DNA from 3 places in the Rhodococcus sp. I2R genome. Region 1 is predicted to be linked to each of the others. Evidence: predicted binding sites of a transcription regulator. Region 1 holds the regulator's gene; each other region holds the start of a gene.
The links. The regulator LexA, encoded in region 1, represses DNA repair genes until DNA is damaged. The targets are predictions, from matches to a motif close to CGAACANNTGTTCG.
Positions count from the first base shown of each region.

Region 2: KVY23_RS17795 (error-prone DNA polymerase) is a predicted target of LexA. The motif match lies at 1,773-1,786, and genes of this name have one in related genera.
Region 3: cofD (2-phospho-L-lactate transferase) is a predicted target of LexA. The motif match lies at 2,287-2,300, and genes of this name have one in related genera.

Region 1 covers NZ_JAHUTG010000001.1:79,627-85,998, forward strand. The annotation lists gene hrpA (ATP-dependent RNA helicase HrpA) at 1-943, shown strand, start outside; gene nrdR (transcriptional regulator NrdR) at 1,051-1,515, opposite strand; gene KVY23_RS00330 (LysM peptidoglycan-binding domain-containing protein) at 1,671-2,150, opposite strand; gene lexA (transcriptional repressor LexA) at 2,379-3,182, shown strand; gene KVY23_RS00340 (acyl-CoA dehydrogenase family protein) at 3,276-4,418, opposite strand; gene KVY23_RS00345 (uracil-xanthine permease family protein) at 4,542-5,804, opposite strand; gene ptsP (phosphoenolpyruvate--protein phosphotransferase) at 5,828-6,372, opposite strand, start outside.
Region 2 covers NZ_JAHUTG010000017.1:93,944-100,315, reverse strand. The annotation lists gene KVY23_RS17795 (error-prone DNA polymerase) at 1-1,712, opposite strand, end outside; gene KVY23_RS17790 (MMPL family transporter) at 1,878-4,007, shown strand; gene KVY23_RS17785 (SDR family oxidoreductase) at 4,123-6,126, shown strand; gene KVY23_RS17780 (hypothetical protein) at 6,140-6,372, opposite strand, start outside.
Region 3 covers NZ_JAHUTG010000009.1:110,343-116,714, reverse strand. The annotation lists gene KVY23_RS11570 (coenzyme F420-0:L-glutamate ligase) at 1-1,065, opposite strand, end outside; gene cofD (2-phospho-L-lactate transferase) at 1,062-2,030, opposite strand; gene KVY23_RS11560 (WhiB family transcriptional regulator) at 2,729-2,986, shown strand; gene KVY23_RS11555 (metallopeptidase family protein) at 3,014-3,502, opposite strand; gene KVY23_RS11550 (DUF3499 domain-containing protein) at 3,578-3,997, shown strand; gene KVY23_RS11545 (phosphomannomutase/phosphoglucomutase) at 4,230-5,612, shown strand; gene KVY23_RS11540 (tobH protein) at 5,698-6,372, shown strand, end outside.

The DNA of each region.
Region 1 (6,372 bases):
CAAAGACCTGGACCGGCTGCGGCGAACGTTGGCGCCTCGAATCACCCAGGAGGTGGCCACAGCAGTCGGTGCGGCCGAACGGGCTCCGACGCTGGCATGGACCTCGTCGAGCCTCGGGACTCTCGATCAGGCCGTCACCCGGTCGGTCGGCGGCCAGACCGTTACCGGCTACCCGGCGCTGGTACCGGAAGGCGGCGGCGTGGCAGTCCGGATCCTCAGTACGCCCGCACAGCAGCGGCAAGCCATGCGTGATGGGACCCGCGCCTTGCTATTGGAACATGCACCGCGCGGCACCAAGGCCTTGATTGCCGGGATACCAACGCGTGAGCGGCTGGCTCTGGGGCAGAACCCGTACGGGAGCATCGACGCTCTGCTCGAGGATTGCCGTAGAACAGCTGTCGACGAATCGATGGATGCCCACGGTGGTCCGGTTCGGTCCCCCGACGCTTTCGCCGCGCTGTCGAAGGCGGTCAACGTCGATGTGACTGCGCGCACCTCGAGCATCCTTGTACTGGTGCGGCAGATTCTGACCGAATCACTGGCTTTGCGTGCGGTTCTGGAACGGGCGCAGGGTGATGCCGCGGACGACGTTCGCGAGCAACTCGCTTCTCTGGTGTTCGACGGCTTCGTCTTCGAGTTCGGGTCCACACGTCTGGCGGAGATCCCTCGGTACCTCAAGGCTGCGACGGTTCGATTGAATGCGTTGCCCAGCAGCGCCGCCAGAGACGACGCCGGTATGGACGTGCTGGATCGCGTCTACGAATCCTATGACCGACTGGTGAAGTCGCTACCCGAGGCCCGCCGGCAGGGCGCCGCCGTCCAGGATGTGTTCTGGATGATCGAGGAGCTCAGAGTCGGGCTCTTCGCGCAGAGCGTTCGTACGGCGTATCCAGTGTCGGAGAAGCGCGTGCAGAAAGCTATCGACGCAGCTGGGCGCAGCTGAGGCTTGCGGCACCGGTCGATCCGCACACCCCTCAGGCCGCAGTCAGCCGGATTGATATCGGCGAATGTGCGCGTGACTTCGCCGATGACACCTCGCGACTACGCGGGTCATTCGACCGCGGACGACTCGCGGTGCGCGCGTAGGTCCTGGATCTCCTTCTCGAAGTCCTCGGCCGAGCTGAAGGACCGATACACGGAGGCGAACCGCAGGTACGCCACCTCGTCCAGATCACGTAGTGGACCGAGAATGGCCAACCCGACCTCGTGGCTGGGGATTTCGGCCGAACCGGAGGCGCGTACAGCGTCCTCCACCTTCTGCGACAGCAGGTTCAACGCGTCGTTGTCCACGTCTCGCCCCTGGCAGGCGCGTCGAACACCCTTGACGACCTTTTCACGCGAGAAAGGCTCGGTAACCCCGCTGCGCTTGACGACGGCCAGCACGGCGGTCTCGACTGTGGTGAACCGACGACCACATTCCGGGCACGAGCGTCGGCGGCGGATTGCTTGCCCCTCGTCCGCCTCGCGTGAGTCGACCACGCGAGAGTCGGGGTGCCTGCAGAACGGGCAATGCATGAAGGAGCCTCCGTCGTAGCCGATGCACTCCCTGGGATCACTCTCGAGGGGTACGGGCATCGAGGATACTCGGAGCCTCACGTACGCACCTCGATCACCCGAGACGCGGAGCTCTCGGCACACCGGATCTGGGACGCGCACGGTCATGATCGGCGCTACCGGCCGGATGTGGCTGGAATCACCAGTTGCTGGCCCTGGGACACCGACGCGCCGGCGAGGCCGTTCAGTTCGAGCATGCTGTCGACCACATCCTGCACTGGCACTCCCGGTGCGATGCGCTGAGCGACGTCGCTGAGCGTCTCGCCCTGCTGAACGACGGCGACACCTACCTGCGGTGCGGACTCGATCGAGCCTGCGCGCAGATTCGCGACAGCGACGAACGCCAACAGCACCACGGCGGTGGCGAGAACACCGAGGACGGTTGCAGTCCACGACAGCGTCTGCGGGCTCCTGTCCTCCACACACGCCTCGCGGTGCCCGCGCACCACTCCCTGCGGCGCGCTCGTGTGCAGGTAGCGCCGGCGCTGCGGGGTGGGACGCCGACGAACAGCACTCCCCCTATGTGTACTGCCACGGTGCGCACTGACACGCCGCTCGGTCGTGATGCTCATGAGAACCTCCACTGGAGTGGACATGATCGAAGGGTGTATTCGATCAGGCGTTCGATGAACGCTTGTTCGAAGTTCTATCACGCAGCTCCGACAAAGTCAGTAGAAAACGCGACACGGATCGAACAGATGTTTGATCGAACAGCGTCGACGGGCTAAGTTCGTGTCAGAAGCCACACGCCACATCCACACCACCCGGCCAGCTCAGGTCGCACTCGAGCTTCAGCTACAGCCACGACGCAGGAGGACGCAGGAATGAAAGACGAGACCTCGTCAGGGTCACCGAAATCGACCGTCTCACCGAAGTCGACACCGAAATCGACCAAGTCGGCAGGCAAGCCCGCGGGAAAGCCTGCTGCCGTCCCCACTGCGAAAGCGTTCGAGGGTGAAGGCACCGATGTCAGCGCCGGACTGACGGAGCGTCAGCGCAAGGTACTCGAGGTCATCAGGGCGTCGGTCACCGAACGCGGATACCCGCCGAGCATTCGTGAGATCGGTGACGCCGTGGGTCTGACGTCCACGTCCTCGGTGGCTCATCAGTTGCGCACTCTCGAGCGCAAGGGATTCCTGCGGCGCGATCCCAATCGCCCACGCGCAGTGGATGTGCGCGGACTCGACGAGGTCCAGGCAGACCACGCCGCGGCGGTTGCCGACGGTTCGGCGCCCGCCGAGGAACAGCTCCCCACACCCACGTTCGTTCCGGTTCTGGGGCGTATCGCCGCGGGCGGGCCGATTCTGGCCGAGCAAGCTGTGGAGGATGTGTTCCCGTTGCCGCGCGAACTCGTGGGCCAGGGCTCACTGTTCCTGCTCAAGGTCGTCGGTGAGTCGATGATCGACGCCGCGATCTGCGACGGTGACTGGGTGGTGGTTCGTCAGCAGAGCGTGGCCGACAACGGTGACATCGTGGCGGCGATGATCGAGGGTGAGGCGACGGTAAAGACGTTCAAGCGCAGCAAAGGCGAAGTGTGGCTGATGCCGCACAACCCGTTGTTCGATCCCATACCGGGCAACGATGCGGCGATCCTCGGCAAGGTCGTCACCGTCATGCGCAAACTCTGACCAAACACAGGTCGGCCTGAAACGAGCAGGGGCTCGGCAGCAATGTGGTTGCCGAGCCCCTGCTCGTCGTTCAGGTTTGCGTCTTTCGAAAACTCAGAGATCGAGTCCTCGGCCGATGATTTCCTTCATGATTTCCGTGGTGCCGCCGTAGATGGTCTGCACACGCGAATCCATGTAGGCCTTGGCTATGGGGTATTCCTTCATGTAGCCGTAGCCGCCGTGCAACTGCAGGCATCGATCGATGAGCCGGACCTGATTCTCGGTGGTCCACCACTTCGCCATCGCGGCTTCCTGCACCGTCAGCGTGCCGGCGTTGAGGAGTTCGACGAACTTGTCAACCATGATGCGTGTCGCGGTGGTTTCGGTGGCAAGTTCGGCCAGCACGAAACGTGTGTTCTGGAACTTGCCGATCGACTTGCCGAAGGCCTTGCGGTCGCGGCAGTACTGGATGGTCATCTCCAGCGCGGATTCCATTGCGGCCGCTGCCACCACGGCGATGGACAGACGCTCCTGAGGCAGGTTCTGCATGAGGTAGATGAAGCCCATGCCCTCGTCGCCGAGAAGATTGGCCGCCGGAACACGGACGTCGGTGAAGCTGAGTTCGGCGGTGTCCTGAGCCTTCATACCGATCTTGTCGAGGTTGCGGCCTCGCTCGAAACCGGGCATGTCGCGCTCGACCACGAGCAGGCTGAATCCCTGGGCGCCCTTGTCCGGATCGGTGCACGCAACGACGATCACCAGGTCGGCGTTGATTCCGTTGGTGATGAAGGTCTTCGAGCCGTTGAGGACCCATTCGTCGCCATCGCGGACTGCGCGGGTCTTGATGCCTTGCAGGTCGCTACCGGTTCCCGGCTCGGTCATCGCAATTGCGGTGATCAGCTCGCCCGAGCAGAATCCGGGCAGCCACCGCTGCTTCTGTTCCTCATTGCACAGGTCGATGAGGTACGGCGCAACGACGTCATTGTGCAGCGTGAAGCCGATGCCGCTGTACCCACCACGTGTGGTTTCCTCGGTGAGGATGGTGTTGTAGCGGAAGTCCTTGACTCCCCCGCCACCGAATTCCTCGGGAACAGCGGTGCCCAGGAACCCTTGCTTGCCGGCTTCGACCCAGACGCCGCGGTCGACGATGTTCTGCTCTTCCCACTTCGCGTGGTTGGGCGCTACGTGCTGGGCCAGAAATTTGCGGTACGACTCACGAAAGAGGTCGTGCTCGGGCTCGAACAGTGTGCGGTCCACTACATCTCTCCTTCGAGGGGCTTTCCCGGTCGGCAACAACACCGCCGCCGGTGATATACCTCGACACTACGACTGTGAGCACGGCTCGGTCGATGACCGAGCCGTGCGTGATCGGTGACCCGTTTAGCGAGTCACACCTCTGCTGAGCGCCCGCATCACCGGATACCCGACGAGTATTCCGACCGATCCCCAGGCGATCCCGCCTAGTTCGATCGAACCTATCGTCAGTGTCAGATCGCCGATTCCGGCGACGAGCGCAGCGGCGACGACCGTGAGGTTGACGGGATCGGTGAAATCGACCTCACTGTCGGTCCAGATCCGTACCCCGAGGAGACCGATCAGACCGTAGAGCACGAGGGTGGCTCCGCCGATGACTCCGTCCGGAACGGTGAAGACGAGAGCACCGAATTTCGGGGAAAATGCCAGCACGACGGCAGTCGCGGCGGCCACCCAGTAGGCGGCGGTGGAGCAGACGCGAGTGGCTGCCATGACGCCGATGTTCTCGGCGTACGTCGTAGTACCCGAGCCTCCGCCAGCGCCCGCGAGGGTGGTGGCGAGACCGTCGGCGATGAGGGCGTCACCGGCCACATCGTCGAGTGACTTGCCGGTCATCGCGGCCACTGCCTTGACGTGACCCACGTTCTCCGCGACGAGCACGATCACCACCGGTAGAGCGATGAGCACGACGGACAGCTCGAACGTCGGCCCGCGGAACTCGGGAATACCGATCCAGGCCGCGTCGCGCATGGCACCGAGTCTGGTGTCGTCGATCTGCCCGGTGATGGCGGCGAAGACCCAACCGAGCACGACCCCGACCAAGATCCCCAGCCGTCCGAGCATCCCTGGCCCGGCGACGGTCACGAGAAGAATGGCGAACAATGTCACCGCAGCGACCAGCGGCTGCGCCTCGAACGACGACGTGGCCGCCGGCGCGAGGTTCAGTCCGATGAGCACGACTACTGCACCGGTCACCACCGGTGGCATGACCGCCTCGATGACCCGGCTGCCCGCGAATCGGACCACGAATCCGACACCGGCCAGCACTATTCCGACCGACATGACAGCGCCGAGTTGCGCTGCCGCCCCGGATGCCTGAGTGGCGGTCAGGGGCGCGATGAACGCGAACGACGATCCGAGATAGCTGGGAACCCGCCCGCGGGTGATGATCAGGAAGAGCGCGGTTCCGATGCCGGAGAAGAGCAGCGTGGTGGTGACCGGAAATCCCGTCACTGTGGGGACCAGGAGGGTGGCACCGAACATGGCAATGACGTGCTGCATACCGATTCCGATGGTGCGCGGCCACGTCAAGCGCTGATCCGGTTCCACCACTGCCCCTGCTGCGACGCTCTTTCCGTTGCCGTGCAGGGTCCACCCGAAGTTGCTCACGGAACCGAATACTAGAGCCGATGTCAGTCGAGGACGGCACCGGCCGCAGCTCGCGCTGCCGCAGCGCTGTCGGTGGAGAGCGCTGCGGCCGCCGCTTGCTTGCACTGCGCGAACGTCACCGAGGACAGTTTCGCACCGACGTGCGCCACTGCCGCGGAGGCGGCGGACAGCGAGGTGACGCCCAGCCCCACGAGCACGCACGCCAGTAGCGGATCGGCGGCGGCTTCACCACAGACTCCCACGGGCTTGCCTACCGCCGCCCCTGCCTTCGCGGTGTGCGCAACCAGGGTGATGACAGCCGGCTGCCACGGGTCGGTCAACGAGGCGAGTTGGGAGGACATTCGGTCGGCGGCCATCGTGTACTGGGCGAGATCGTTGGTCCCGATCGACAAGAAGTCCACATGTTCGAGAATGTGCTCTGCCAGCAGCGCAGCAGCGGGGATCTCGATCATGACGCCCGGCTTCAATCCACGCTCGCGTGCGTCGGCGGCGAACGCTGCCGCTTCCGCTGAGGTGGCGATCATCGGCGCCATCACCCACGGGGCGGAACCGGTGGCTGCTGCGGCTG
Region 2 (6,372 bases), on a different contig from region 1:
GTCGCCCATTCGACCGGACACACGTCGGCGATAGGACGGTCGCAGATCACCATGCCACCCGAGTGGATACCGAGATGGCGGGGAAAGCCCTCGATCTGCTGAGCCAGTTCGAGAACGGGCTTGGGGATGTCGCTATCTTCTTGCTCACCGATACCGGACCAACGGGTGACCTGCTTGCTCCAAGCATCCTGCTGCCCCTGCGAGAATCCGAGGGCGCGAGCCATGTCACGAACCGAGGACTTTCCACGGTAGGTGATGACGTTTGCGACCTGCGCAGCGTGTGTGCGGCCGTATTTCTCGTAGACGTACTGAATCGCTTCCTCACGTCTGTCCGATTCGATATCGACATCGATGTCCGGTGGCCCGTCTCTTTCGGGGGCCAGGAAACGTTCGAAAAGGAGCTTGTTCGCCACTGGATCGACATTGGTGATTCCGATGGCAAAACACACCGCCGAGTTGGCTGCCGATCCTCTTCCCTGACAAAGAATGTCACGGCCCTTGCAGAAGGCGACGATGTCGTGAACGACGAGAAAGTAGCCCGGGAAATGCAACCTCTCGATGATGTCTAGTTCGTACTCGATCTGCGCGTACGCCGATGGGTGGTCGGCCGGCGAACCGTACCGCCGCTCCGCACCCCGCTGCGCGAGCGTACGAAGGTAGCTGATCTCCGTGTGGCCGGCAGGTACGTCGAACGGGGGAAGTTGCGGTGCGATCAGACGAAGATCGAATGCGCACTCCCGACCGAGCTCCGCCGCCGCACCCACGACGCCCGGATAGTGCCCGAACAGCCGAGCCATTTCCTCCCCCGACCGTAGGTGTGTCCCACCTGTGGGTGACAACCATCCAGAGGCCTCGTCCAAGCTCGTTCGCGCCCGCACCGCCGCCATCGCCATCGCCAGGTGGCGACTGTCCGGTGTGGCGTAATGCGCCGCGGTGGTGGCGACAACCGACAGTCGATACCGAGTCGCGAGCTCGAACAACGCGTCGTTGCGTTCGTCGTCCTCCGGTAGCCCGTGATCGGTGAGCTCCACGGTGACACGGTCGGCGCCGAATCTGTCGACGAGATCGACCAATGCCGCCTCTGCAGCAACGGGGCCGTCCCTCGCCAGAGCGCGTCGTACATGCCCTTTTCGACAACCGGTGAGAATCTGCCAGTGACCGCCGGCGGCCTCCGACAGAGCGTCGAAATCGTAGCGAGGTTTTCCTTTCACACCGCCCGCCAGATGCGCTGCCGCGATCTCGCGCGAGAGCCGTCGGTACCCCTCCTGCCCACGCGCGAGCACGAGCAGATGCGTGCCGTCCGGATCCAATTCACCTGCCCTGGATCTGGCCGTTCCCAACGACAGCTCAGCGCCGAACACGGTCTTGATGCCGAGCGCTTTGGCTGCTTCGGCAAACCTGACAACTCCGTAGAAGCCGTCGTGGTCGGTGATCGCAATCGCTTCCAGGCCCAGACGCACAGCCTCTTCGACCATTGCTTCAGGATGACTGGCACCGTCGAGAAAACTGAAGGCCGAATGCGCATGTAGCTCCGCGTACGCAACCGTCGACGGCTCGGTCGAGATCGCACTTCTCTCGTACGCTCCGCGTTTGCGCGACCATGCCGGACTGTCTCCACCGTCGCCGATGATGTCGGGTTTCGGGCGCGCGGGACGGCCGGAGAGGACACGCTCCATCTCCGACCACGTCGGCGGACCCTCGTTCCACCCCATCGCTCACCCCTTTCCTGCCCATCGACTCCCCTGCCCTCGAACGACGACGAAGGCAATGTTCGAACGTGTGTTCCCATTAGATCGCACGGCACCGACACAACTCAACCGGGACGTAGCCGATAGGCTCGCTCGTCGGGTAGCACACCGAGAGAGCCGGAGATGCACGTGAGAAATTGGGCTTCGTTCGTTGTTTCCCACAAGAGATGGGTTCTTACCTTCACCGTCCTCGTGGTGGCGCTGACCGGCGCATGGGGCCTGGGCGTGTTCGGCAAGCTCAGCGAGGGCGGCTTCGTCGACCCGAGTAGCGAGGCCGCCGAGGTCAGCTCCCTCGTCACCGACCTTGGGCAGCCAACCCCGGACATCGTCGCCATCTACACTCCGCCCGAGGGACAGACGATCGACGATATCGGTCCCGACGTCACCGCCGTCCTGGACGAATTCCAGAGCAACTACTCGGTTCAGAACGTTGCTTCCTACTGGACGGCCAACGCCGCTGCCCAGCCGTTTCTCGTGTCCGAGGACGGCACCAAAGCGCTGGCGACAGTCACCCTCGGGCCCAACTCCGGTGTCACGTTCGCCACCTTCGGCGACCTACCGCCACAGCTCGAAGTCCCCGGCGTCACATCTCAGTTCGCCGGCGGTTCGGTCGTCGGCGTCTCGTTCAGCACAACCCTGCAGAGCGACCTCGTTCGCTCCGAGGCAATCGCCATCCCCGTCGTTCTGGTGTTGCTGATCTTCATCTTCGGTGGTGTCGTCGCAGCCGCAGTGCCGGTGTTCGTCGGCATTCTCAGCGTCCTCAGCGCCCTGGCAATACTTCGAGTGCTCACTTCCTTCACCGAGGTCAGTTCGTTCTCGATCAACGTCGCGTCACTACTCGGGCTGGGATTGGCAATCGACTACGGACTGTTCATCGTCAGCCGATTCCGCGAGGAAATGCGATCGGGCTCCGAACCCGCCGACGCAGCCGTGCGCACCGTGCTCACCGCGGGGCGCACCATCGCTTTCTCGGGCCTGCTACTGATCTGCGCCTTCGCCGGGATGCTCGTATTTCCTCAACCCATCCTCAAATCTCTCGGCTTCGGCGCGATGGCGGCAGTGGCGTGCGCTGCAATCCTGTCGCTGACGGCAGTACCGGCACTGCTCGCCCTCCTCGGACACCGCATCAACTCGCTGACGTGGAGCAAGACCGCGTCCGATCGCGGCGAGGCTCGCGCACAGAAGTTCTGGGGTGGCGTCGTCGCCAAGGTGATGCGCAAACCTGGAATCGTCGCCACGGTCATCATCGCCGCGCTTCTCGTGCTGTCCGCGCCGGTGCTCAAGATCATGCTCGGCGAGGTCGACTACACAGCGCTCCCGCAGGACGATCCCGCCCGCATCGCTGTCGAGACACTCAACACCGAGTTCCCGACCACCGGCGAAGGAGCCACGATTGTTCTGCGCGGCCTCGACGGACAGAAGCCACAGGGTGCCCCAATCGCAGACATCACGAGGCAAGCAGAGTCCTTGGACGGTATCGCGCGAGTCCAATTCACCGGTTCGAGTGACGATTTCGTCGCTATTCAAGCGACGTTCGGTGAACCGTCCGAAGGCGAAACCGAAATGGCATCGTCCAGCAATGCGGTGGCCGAACTCCGCGCGATGACCCCACCCGACGGCACCGAACTTCTCGTCGGTGGCTCCCGAGCCCTCGTCGACGACGGCAACGCCGCCATCGCGAAGTGGCTGCCCGTGATGATCGCGATCATGGTCGTCTCGACGCTGATCCTGCTGTTCCTTGCATTCGGGTCGATCGTGCTGCCGATCAAGGCGGTACTGATGGCCGGATTGAGCCTCGGCGCCACATTCGGTGTCTTGACCTGGGTTTTCCAGGAAGGCAACGGCGCCGAATTGATCGGGGTCACCCCGGCACCACTCGAAGCAACCTTCGTCGTCCTCATCCTTGCCGTCGTGTTCGGGCTCTCCACCGACTACGAGGTGTTCCTGATGTCCCGGATGGTCGAGGCCCGCACCGCCGGCGCGACCACGGAAGAAGCGGTCATCTTCGGCGCACAACGCACCGGACGCATCGTGACAGCAGCCGCCCTCGTTCTCATCGCCGTCACCGGCGCCTTCACCATCTCGGACCTGTCGATCATGCGATTCCTCGGCCTGGGAATGATCTTCGCGCTGATCGTCGACGCCACGATCATCCGAATGCTGCTCGTCCCGTCGCTGGTGAAGCTGATGGGCGAAGCGAACTGGTGGGCCCCGACCTGGATGAAAAAAGTCCACTCGAAAGTAGGAATCGGACACTAGATGCCTCGTACACTCGGCGGGCTCGGGGCGTGGTCCACCCGCGATGGTGACCGAATGTCACATTCGGTCACTCGAGAGGGTGGTTCCGGAACTTACCTTGGAGTAAGTTCACCTTATGGCGAACTACATCGTTACCGGCGGTACGGGCTTCCTGGGGCAGAATCTGCTGCCACTGCTACTGGAGCGTGACCCGTCCGCGCAGGTACACGTACTGGTGCGTCGACAGTCGGTCGCCAAACTCGAACAGCAGGTAGCTGCACTGAGCGGGAAAGACCGGGTGCATCCGCTGATCGGCGACCTCACCGAGCCCGGGCTGGGGCTGGGGCTGGAGGAAACACCGTCGAACATCGATCAGATCGTTCATCTCGGCGCGATCTACGACATCACAGCCGGTGACGAACAGGCCTCGACCAATGTCGACGGCACCCGATCGGTCGCCGAACTCGCGGTACGACTCGGCGCTCGCCTGCACCACATCTCCTCGATAGCCGTCGCCGGCGACCATGCCGGAACGTTCACCGAGGACGACTTCGACAAGGGCCAACAATTCCCGACGCCGTATCACCGGACCAAGTACGAGTCCGAGAAAATCGTTCGCGAATCGGCGACCGACTGGCGGGTGTATCGCCCTTCTGCGGTACTCGGCCATTCCGAGACCGGAGCGATCGACAAGATCGACGGGCCGTACTTCTTCTTTCCATTCTTCGCCGAACTCGCCAAACTGCCCGACGCGCTGCCCATCACCGTCCCGAACATCGGCGCGACAAATCTCGTTCCGGTCGACTATGTAGCCGCCGCCATCGTCGAGTTGATGCACCGCAACCCGTTGGGCCAAAGAGTTTTTCACCTTGTCAATCCGCGGCCGCAGTCGATGCGCGAGGTATATGCGGCATTCAGCGCGGCCGCGGGCTCGAAAGCCAGAATCGTCGAGATGCCCGGGGCCGTCGCAGCCCCAGTTCTCTCACCTCGGTTCGATGCGATTCGAGCAGGTCGCGATGCCCTGCTCGCCCGGTTCGGCGTCCCGCCCGTCATGCTCGACCACGTCACACTGCCCACCACGTTCGACTCCACGAGAACGCGAAATGCATTGAGCGGAAGCAAGATCAGCGTGCCCCCGCTCGCGTCGTACGCGGACGCGGTGTGGAAGTACTGGCACGACCATCTGGATCCCGTCCGTGCACGCCGCACAGATCCACGTGGACCGCTTGTCGGACGCACCATCGTCATCACGGGCGGCTCGTCCGGAATCGGCCAGGCCAGTGCGGAAGCTGCAGCGCGCAAGGGTGCCACCGTGATCCTGCTCGCACGAGGTGCTGAACAGCTCGAGGCAGTCGTTGCGGGGATTCGCGCCAAGGGCGGCGACGCATATGGCTATCCGTGCGATGTAACCGACAGCGAGTCGGTGGAACAGACAGTGAAGAGCATTCTGAGCGAGCACGACCACGTGGACATGCTCGTCAACAATGCGGGCCGGTCGATTCGTCGTTCGTTGTACAGGTCCACAGACAGACTTCACGATTTCGAACGCACCATGGCCGTCAACTACTTCGGCGCGGTTCGATTGGTGCTGGCTCTGCTGCCACACATGCGTGAGCGCAGATTCGGTCACATCGTCAACATCAGCAGCGCCGCGGTACAGGGGCACACGCCTCGATTTGCCGCCTACGTGGCGAGCAAGGCGGCCCTCGACGGGTTCGCCGATGTCGCTGCAGCGGAAACACTGTCCGACGGAATCACCTTCACGACCATTCACATGCCTCTTGTTGCGACACCGATGATCACTCCGACCGGTGACAAGAACGTCGGCCCGGTGGTGTCCGCAGAGAAGGCCGCGGCGATGGTGATGCGTGCGCTGATCGACAAGCCGAAGAGAATCGATACGCCACTGGGCACACTCGGTCAGTTCGGCAGCATATTCACTCCGAAAGGCAAGGATCGGACATTGCACCAGTTCTACCGCCGGTACCCTGATTCTGCTGCCGCCAAGGGCGACAAGACCGAGACTTCCCTCCCAGCCGACTACGCTCCGAAGGACGTGTACGACGCCTCCACTCCCTCCGCGCGGGTAGCTAAACTCGCCCGCCGGCTAGGCAGGCTCGTGCCCGGCACGTATTGGTGATCCGCTGACCGGGTCAGCCCAACAGGTTCCGTCGCCAGTGACGCACGAATCCTTGGCTCAGGTAAGCAAGCGAACCGGCTGCGGTGACCCACTTGACGGTACTGACAACGGTGGTGGATCGAACGACTTTGTCGCTGATCAGGTTTCGATTGTCGACGAGGGTCAACCCGACGATGTTCTCGATGTAGTCACAGGCAGCCGATACCACCGGCGCGACTGCCAGCGCCCTGACGGTGGCGGGTCCCG
Region 3 (6,372 bases), on a different contig from region 1:
GCAGAACGGAATAACCACCTCGGGGGCGTCGAACAGAATGTCTCCTCGGCCGACCCGGCGTTCGATGCGTTCCTCGGACCACCCGTCGCTCCGCAAATCCTCCCGCCACTGCGTCCGCATCGCCGTCAGCAACCGCGCCCGCACTGCTTGTGTGCGCACCCACACGAAGCGGACCGGGTGAGTGTGATGCGGGGCCGGGGCGGTCAGGGCGTCGGCGACTGAGCTGCGGATGGCGTCAGGGTCGACGGGATCGTCGGTGAAGGCACGTACCGATCGGCGGAGCAATACCGCTTCGCGTCGGCCACGGGTAATCGATTCCTCGGTGCCCAACCAGAACAGGTCCTCCTCGCCGGGGCGCACGAGATCGCGTGCCCGCGAACCGTCGTCGACGGGCTGGAGGCCGCGGACGACGGCGACCGGCACGGAACCGAGCTTTCCCTTGACGAGGTCGCCTGCCGCCGCGATCTCATCGGCAATGGCAACCTCGGTGACGACGAGTTCGTTGCCCTGACTGTCCTCGGTCCCGGAGTATGCGTGCACCACGGCGAGTCCGGCGCTGCCGATCGCAGCGTCGGTCTGACCGATACGCCAAGCCCTTCCCATGGTGTCGGTGATCACCACACCGACCTCGACGCCGAGCGAGCGGGCCAGGGCAGCTCGCAGTGCACGCGCGCTCGCATCGGGATCCTCCGGCAGCAGCGCGAGTTCGGCGCGATCGACGTTCGATCCGTCGATCCCCGAGGCGGCCTGCACGATGCCGAGTCGATTCTCGGTGATGAGGGTCCGGCCCTTTCGGGCGACGACACGGACGGCCTCGCGGTCGACGAGCAGACGACGAGCAGCGTCCCTCGCTTCGGGATCGATCGGTGCATCGACGAGGCGGCCCTCCACCTTGGAGACGACCTTGCTCGTCACCACCAGGATGTCGTCGGTGCGAATCCACGGGGCGCATGCGGCGATGGCGGCGGCGAGATCGTCCCCGGGACGGAACTCGGGGAGCCCCACAATGGGGAGCAGTTCGATGCTCGTGCCCGGTGCGTGATCGGACGGCACCGGCGCGCTCACAGGTTCAGACCGACGGACCGCAAAGCGGCAGCAGCCATTTCGGCGGTTGCGTCCGTGTCGGTCATCAACAACGGTGCGCTGACAACCTCGACACCGGGAATGGTTGCCTCGTCGGTCGAATGAATCATCCAGCCGTCGAGAATGCCGGTATCCGAACGCGCGCCGTAGTGGCGTCCGATGGCTTCCGCCGAGGTCTCGACACCGATGACCGACAGGCATTCGTCGGCCATTCCGCGTAGGGGCCTGCCGTCGATGACGGGGGAGAGGCCGACAACTCTCGCGGCGGTGGTTCGTAGAGCGCTTCGGATACCGGGCACAGCGAGAATGGCTCCGATGCTCACGACCGGATTCGAGGGAGCGAGCACGACGGCGTCGGAATCGGCGATGGCGTCGAGCACTCCGGGTGCCGGGCTGGCCTGCTCGGCACCGATATTGGCGAAGCTGTGCGTGGGGAGCTGGGCGCGGTACCGAACCCACCACTCCTGGAAGTGAATTGCTCGCTTGCTGTCCCCGCTGGGATCGGCCGGATCGGTCACCACGACATGGGTCTCGCTGCGGTCGTCGGTCACCGGAATCAAGCGCACTCCGGGTTTCCATCGGTTGCACAGCGCCTCGGTCACCGCAGAGAGCGGATAGCCGGTACGCAGCATTCGACTCCGGATCAGGTGGGTGGCGATGTCGCGATCGCCGAGACCGAACCAGTCCGGGTCGGCTCCGTACGCCGCGAGTTCGTCTCGAGCATGCCAGGTTTCTGCGATTCGACCCCACCCGCGGTCGGTGTCTATTCCGCCGCCGAGGGTGTACATGCAGGTGTCGAGATCTGGGCAGATGCGCAGACCGTGCATCCACACGTCGTCACCGACGTTGACGACAGCAGTGATATCACCGTCGGATCCTAGTAGGGCTTGCAGGCCTTGGAGGAATCGCGCGCCTCCGACGCCACCGACCAATACAGTCACTTTCACAGGTTCGAAGCCTATGTTGTTCCTCTGTTCGGTGGACGGCCGCCCGGCGAAGACCGAACGCGTCGGCTGTTCGGGCAGTTTTTTCGACACGACACGCACGAGACGGGCGCTAATCCGGGGTGAGCGCTGTTTTCGGGGCAAGAGATGGTATTGGAAAAATGTCCATCGGCTTGACCGCGACGTACCGGGGCGTGTCTAATCACATGTATGTCATTCCATGGTCACCGAGTGAGATCGCTTGCTGTGAACCTTGATTCGAACACGCGTTCCCATGCATCTTCATAACACGGAAGCGTGGAGTGAAGATCGAGGATATGTGTATGACACTGAATTCCGGCGCGGGGCACGGAATTCGGAACCGACCGAAGATTACTGCGCTATCGAATGGTGAGGAGGCGGAAGCGATGTACGACCAGCACGTGATACGTGAACGACAGGGCGAAACCCCTGCTCACCTCAGCGCGGTCAGCGACGCGCCGCAGACCGATTTCGACGCAGGCGCAGCACAGCGCGTCGGCGAAGAGGCTCCCGTGAATGCATCGGTTCCGGTCGATGCTGGGGCCGCATATGTCGGAGGTCGAGGGCTCGACCTCGTCCCCGACGAGAGCGTCGGCCAGGTGAGCGATGATGTCGACGGTGATATCGACGACGGGGAGCACTTGGCTGTCGTACTGCGCGAAGCCGAAAGGCCCACGCTGATGGCCATTCCCGGCTTCGATCAGATGTTCGAGGAAATCGAGGATCAGTGGCAGGAGCGCGCCCTGTGCGCGCAGACCGACCCTGAAGCCTTTTTTCCCGAGAAGGGTGGCTCGACCCGCGAGGCCAAGCGAATCTGCCTCGGATGTGATGTGAAGGACGAGTGCCTCGAATACGCGTTGGCCAACGACGAGCGATTCGGTATCTGGGGCGGATTGTCCGAACGCGAGAGGCGCCGCCTCAAGCGCGGAATCGTCTGATCCGTTCGTCTTTGCCGAGCGTGTCGCCTACATCTCGTCGTCGATAGCAGGATCCACCACGTCCGGGTCGACGCCCAGATATGTCGCCACCTGCTCCACCAGAACCTCGAAGAGAAGGTCTTCCAGATCGTCGCGGTGTTTCGCCCTCAGTTGTAGTGGTCGCCTGAACAGCACGATCCGAGCGCGTGTCGTCTCACCGCGTTTGTCGATCCCGGCCGGAACGAGTCGTGACAGGGGAACAGGTCCTTCCGCGACGACCTCAGGTGGCCAGTTCACCGACTCGGGGTCGATGGCTCGGATCTTCGGAACTTCGTCGACCGCTATGTCCAGTTTTTCGAGCCGCTCGTGCCATCGATGGTCGATTCGTGCGAATGCTTCGAGGACCGCGCGATCGAATCGGTCCGCGCGCGAGCGGTGACCGGGCACACTGCTCGGAAGTACGGGACCGCGGATATCGCGTCCGCGCCGCGCGGCCGATCGGGAGGTAGTGCTGCGTCGGGAACCACTCGGAGCCATGGCGTGAGGTTATCGCCGACCGCCCGCGGTGTGTCGAGCGGCTCGCTGTCGGACCGGGGGGATAGTCTCTGGGGCGTGAGATCACTGCGTGGATGCTGCAGGCCCGGCTGCAACCGATCGGCCGTCGCCACGCTCACGTATGTCTACTCCGATTCGACGGCCGTCGTGGGGCCGCTGGCCACGGTCGACGAGCCGCACTCGTGGGATCTGTGCGAAGTGCACGCATCCACGACCACCGCGCCCAAAGGGTGGGAACTGGTTCGCTACGAAGGCGGGTTCTCGACGACCTCGCCGGACGAGGATGATCTGACCGCTCTGGCCGAGGCAGTTCGAGAAGCCGGCAGGGGTGATCGAGTACGAGACGACCACTCGGTTTCCGTAGTGCCGCGCGAGCACCGCCAGCCTTCGGCGCGAGATGGTGACCGCCGACCAGCATCGTCGGCACGAACCGGCCGTCGTGGTCACTTGCGAGTACTGCCCGACCCCACTTCCTGAGATCGCCATGCTGCCTGAGAGCGCAATCGGGGCGTTGGAGCTTTGTCCAGTACCTTCGCTCCTCTGAGCGGTTCCGGCGTCGTTTCAGTCACATCAGGTGATCGTCGTCGCGCCCACCACAACTATCTGTGACAGATTCTTATCGGGGGACGATGAATGTCACAACCGGTCTTCGCATCGAAAACCGTTCGTCCGCGTCAGGTCTCATTCACATCCAACCGAGGAGTCGTTCGTGGCACGCACTGCCGAATCCGTCAACGCCGTCATCAAGGCCTACGACGTACGAGGGGTGGTGGGTGAGCAGATCGATGCAGAGTTCGTCCGTGACGTCGGAGCGTCCTTCGCGCGTTTGGTACGCGATTCCGGCACGGCTGCGTCACAGGTCGTGGTTGGCCACGACATGAGAGCGTCCTCGCCCGACCTCTCGCGTGCTTTCGCCGACGGAGTGACCTCGCAGGGCCTCGATGTCGTACACATCGGGCTCGCGTCCACCGACCAGCTCTACTTCGCCTCCGGCCTGCTCGATTGCCCGGGTGCGATGTTCACGGCCAGCCACAATCCGGCGAAATACAACGGCATCAAGTTGTGTCGTGCCGGGGCCAAGCCGGTCGGCCAGGACACCGGTTTGGCCACCATCAAGGCTGAGCTCGTGGCAGGAGTGCCGGTTCACGACGGCGCGAAGGGCTCGGTCTCGGAGCGGGACGTGCTCGGTGAATACGCCGAGTTCGTTCGCAGCCTCGTGGACCTGTCGCAGGTGTCCGGCGTGAAGATTGCTGTCGACGCCGGCAACGGGATGGGTGGACACACGGTTCCCGCAGTTTTCGAGGGTCTGCCGGTCACGGTGGAACCGCTGTACTTCGAGCTCGACGGTACTTTCCCCAATCACGAGGCCAATCCGCTCGACCCGGAGAATCTGAAGGACCTGCAGCGGTTCGTGCGGGAGACCGGTGCGGACATCGGCCTTGCCTTCGATGGTGATGCCGATCGTTGCTTCGTGGTGGACGAGAACGGTGACCCGGTATCGCCGTCGGCAGTGACGGGTCTCGTCGCCGAACGTGAACTTGCCAAAGAGCCTGGTGCAACGGTGATTCACAATCTGATCACCTCGCGTGCCGTGCCGGAGTTGGTGGCAAGGCTGGGAGGAACACCGGTGCGCACGAGAGTCGGCCACTCGTTCATCAAGCAGCAAATGGCCGATACCGGCGCGATCTTCGGTGGCGAGCATTCAGCGCACTACTATTTCCGAGATTTCTGGGGTGCGGATTCGGGGATGTTGGCTGCGCTGCACGTACTCGCCGCGTTGGGATCCCAGGATCGGCCGTTGTCCGAGCTGATGAAATCCTACGAAACGTACTCGGCGTCGGGTGAAATCAACTCCACCGTCGACGACGCGGCTGCGCGCACCGCATCGGTGGTCGACGCGTTCTCCGATCGCACCGTGTCGATCGACAGGCTCGACGGAGTGACGGTGGATCTGGGGGACGGCGCCTGGTTCAATTTGCGGGCGTCCAACACCGAACCCCTGCTTCGGCTCAATGTGGAAGCACGTACGGCGGGCGAGGTCGAGTCCCTCACCGCCGAGATATTGGGCGTGGTTCGAGCACGCCTGGAATAGTGGACGCCAGGATGGGTATACGGCTCACGTGATGGATGTTACGTACCTGGAGGATCTCGGCACGGAAGGACGGTGGCTCGCTGACATGACTACTGTGTCGCCAGTTCTCGATCTCGACGACGCCGATGCTCTCATCGTCGCCGATTCCGATGGTGCGTTGCGCAGCGCTGCGCTTGCCGGCGCGCAAGTCCGCGCGAGCGCGGCATCGTTCGATGATGTCGTCGGAGATCGGCTTCGTGACCTCCGGCCGCGCAGCGTGGTGTTCGTCTCGGGGGCCGGTCGTTCGAGCCGGGCGTCATCGTTCCTGGTCGCTGCGGTGGCGCCGCGGATCGGCGTTCCCCTTGTTCGCGCTTCGGTCACACCCCCCTGGGTCGGACCGTTGGACGTGGTCGTCGTCGCCGGTGACGACGCGGGGGATCCGAGACTGGCCGAGTCGACAGCTGCAGCGGTCCGGCGAGGCGCCGAGACGATTCTCGTCACTCCCGATGAGGGGCCGTTGAGGTCGGCGGCCGCCGGTCGCGCGTTTTTTCTTCCTCCCCGAATCGCAGTGCGCGAGCACAACATGTTGATGCGCTACGTAGCGGCCGGGATCTGTGTGCTGGGCGCTGTTGCCGACGGCGTGTACGGTTCGGCCCTTCCTGATCTGGGTCGTTTGGCCGATCGGCTCGACGACGAAGCCGCGCAGAATCACCCACTGCGCGAGGTGTTTCGCAATCCGGCGAAATCGGTCGCGACCCGGATGGTGGGCAAACGTATCGTC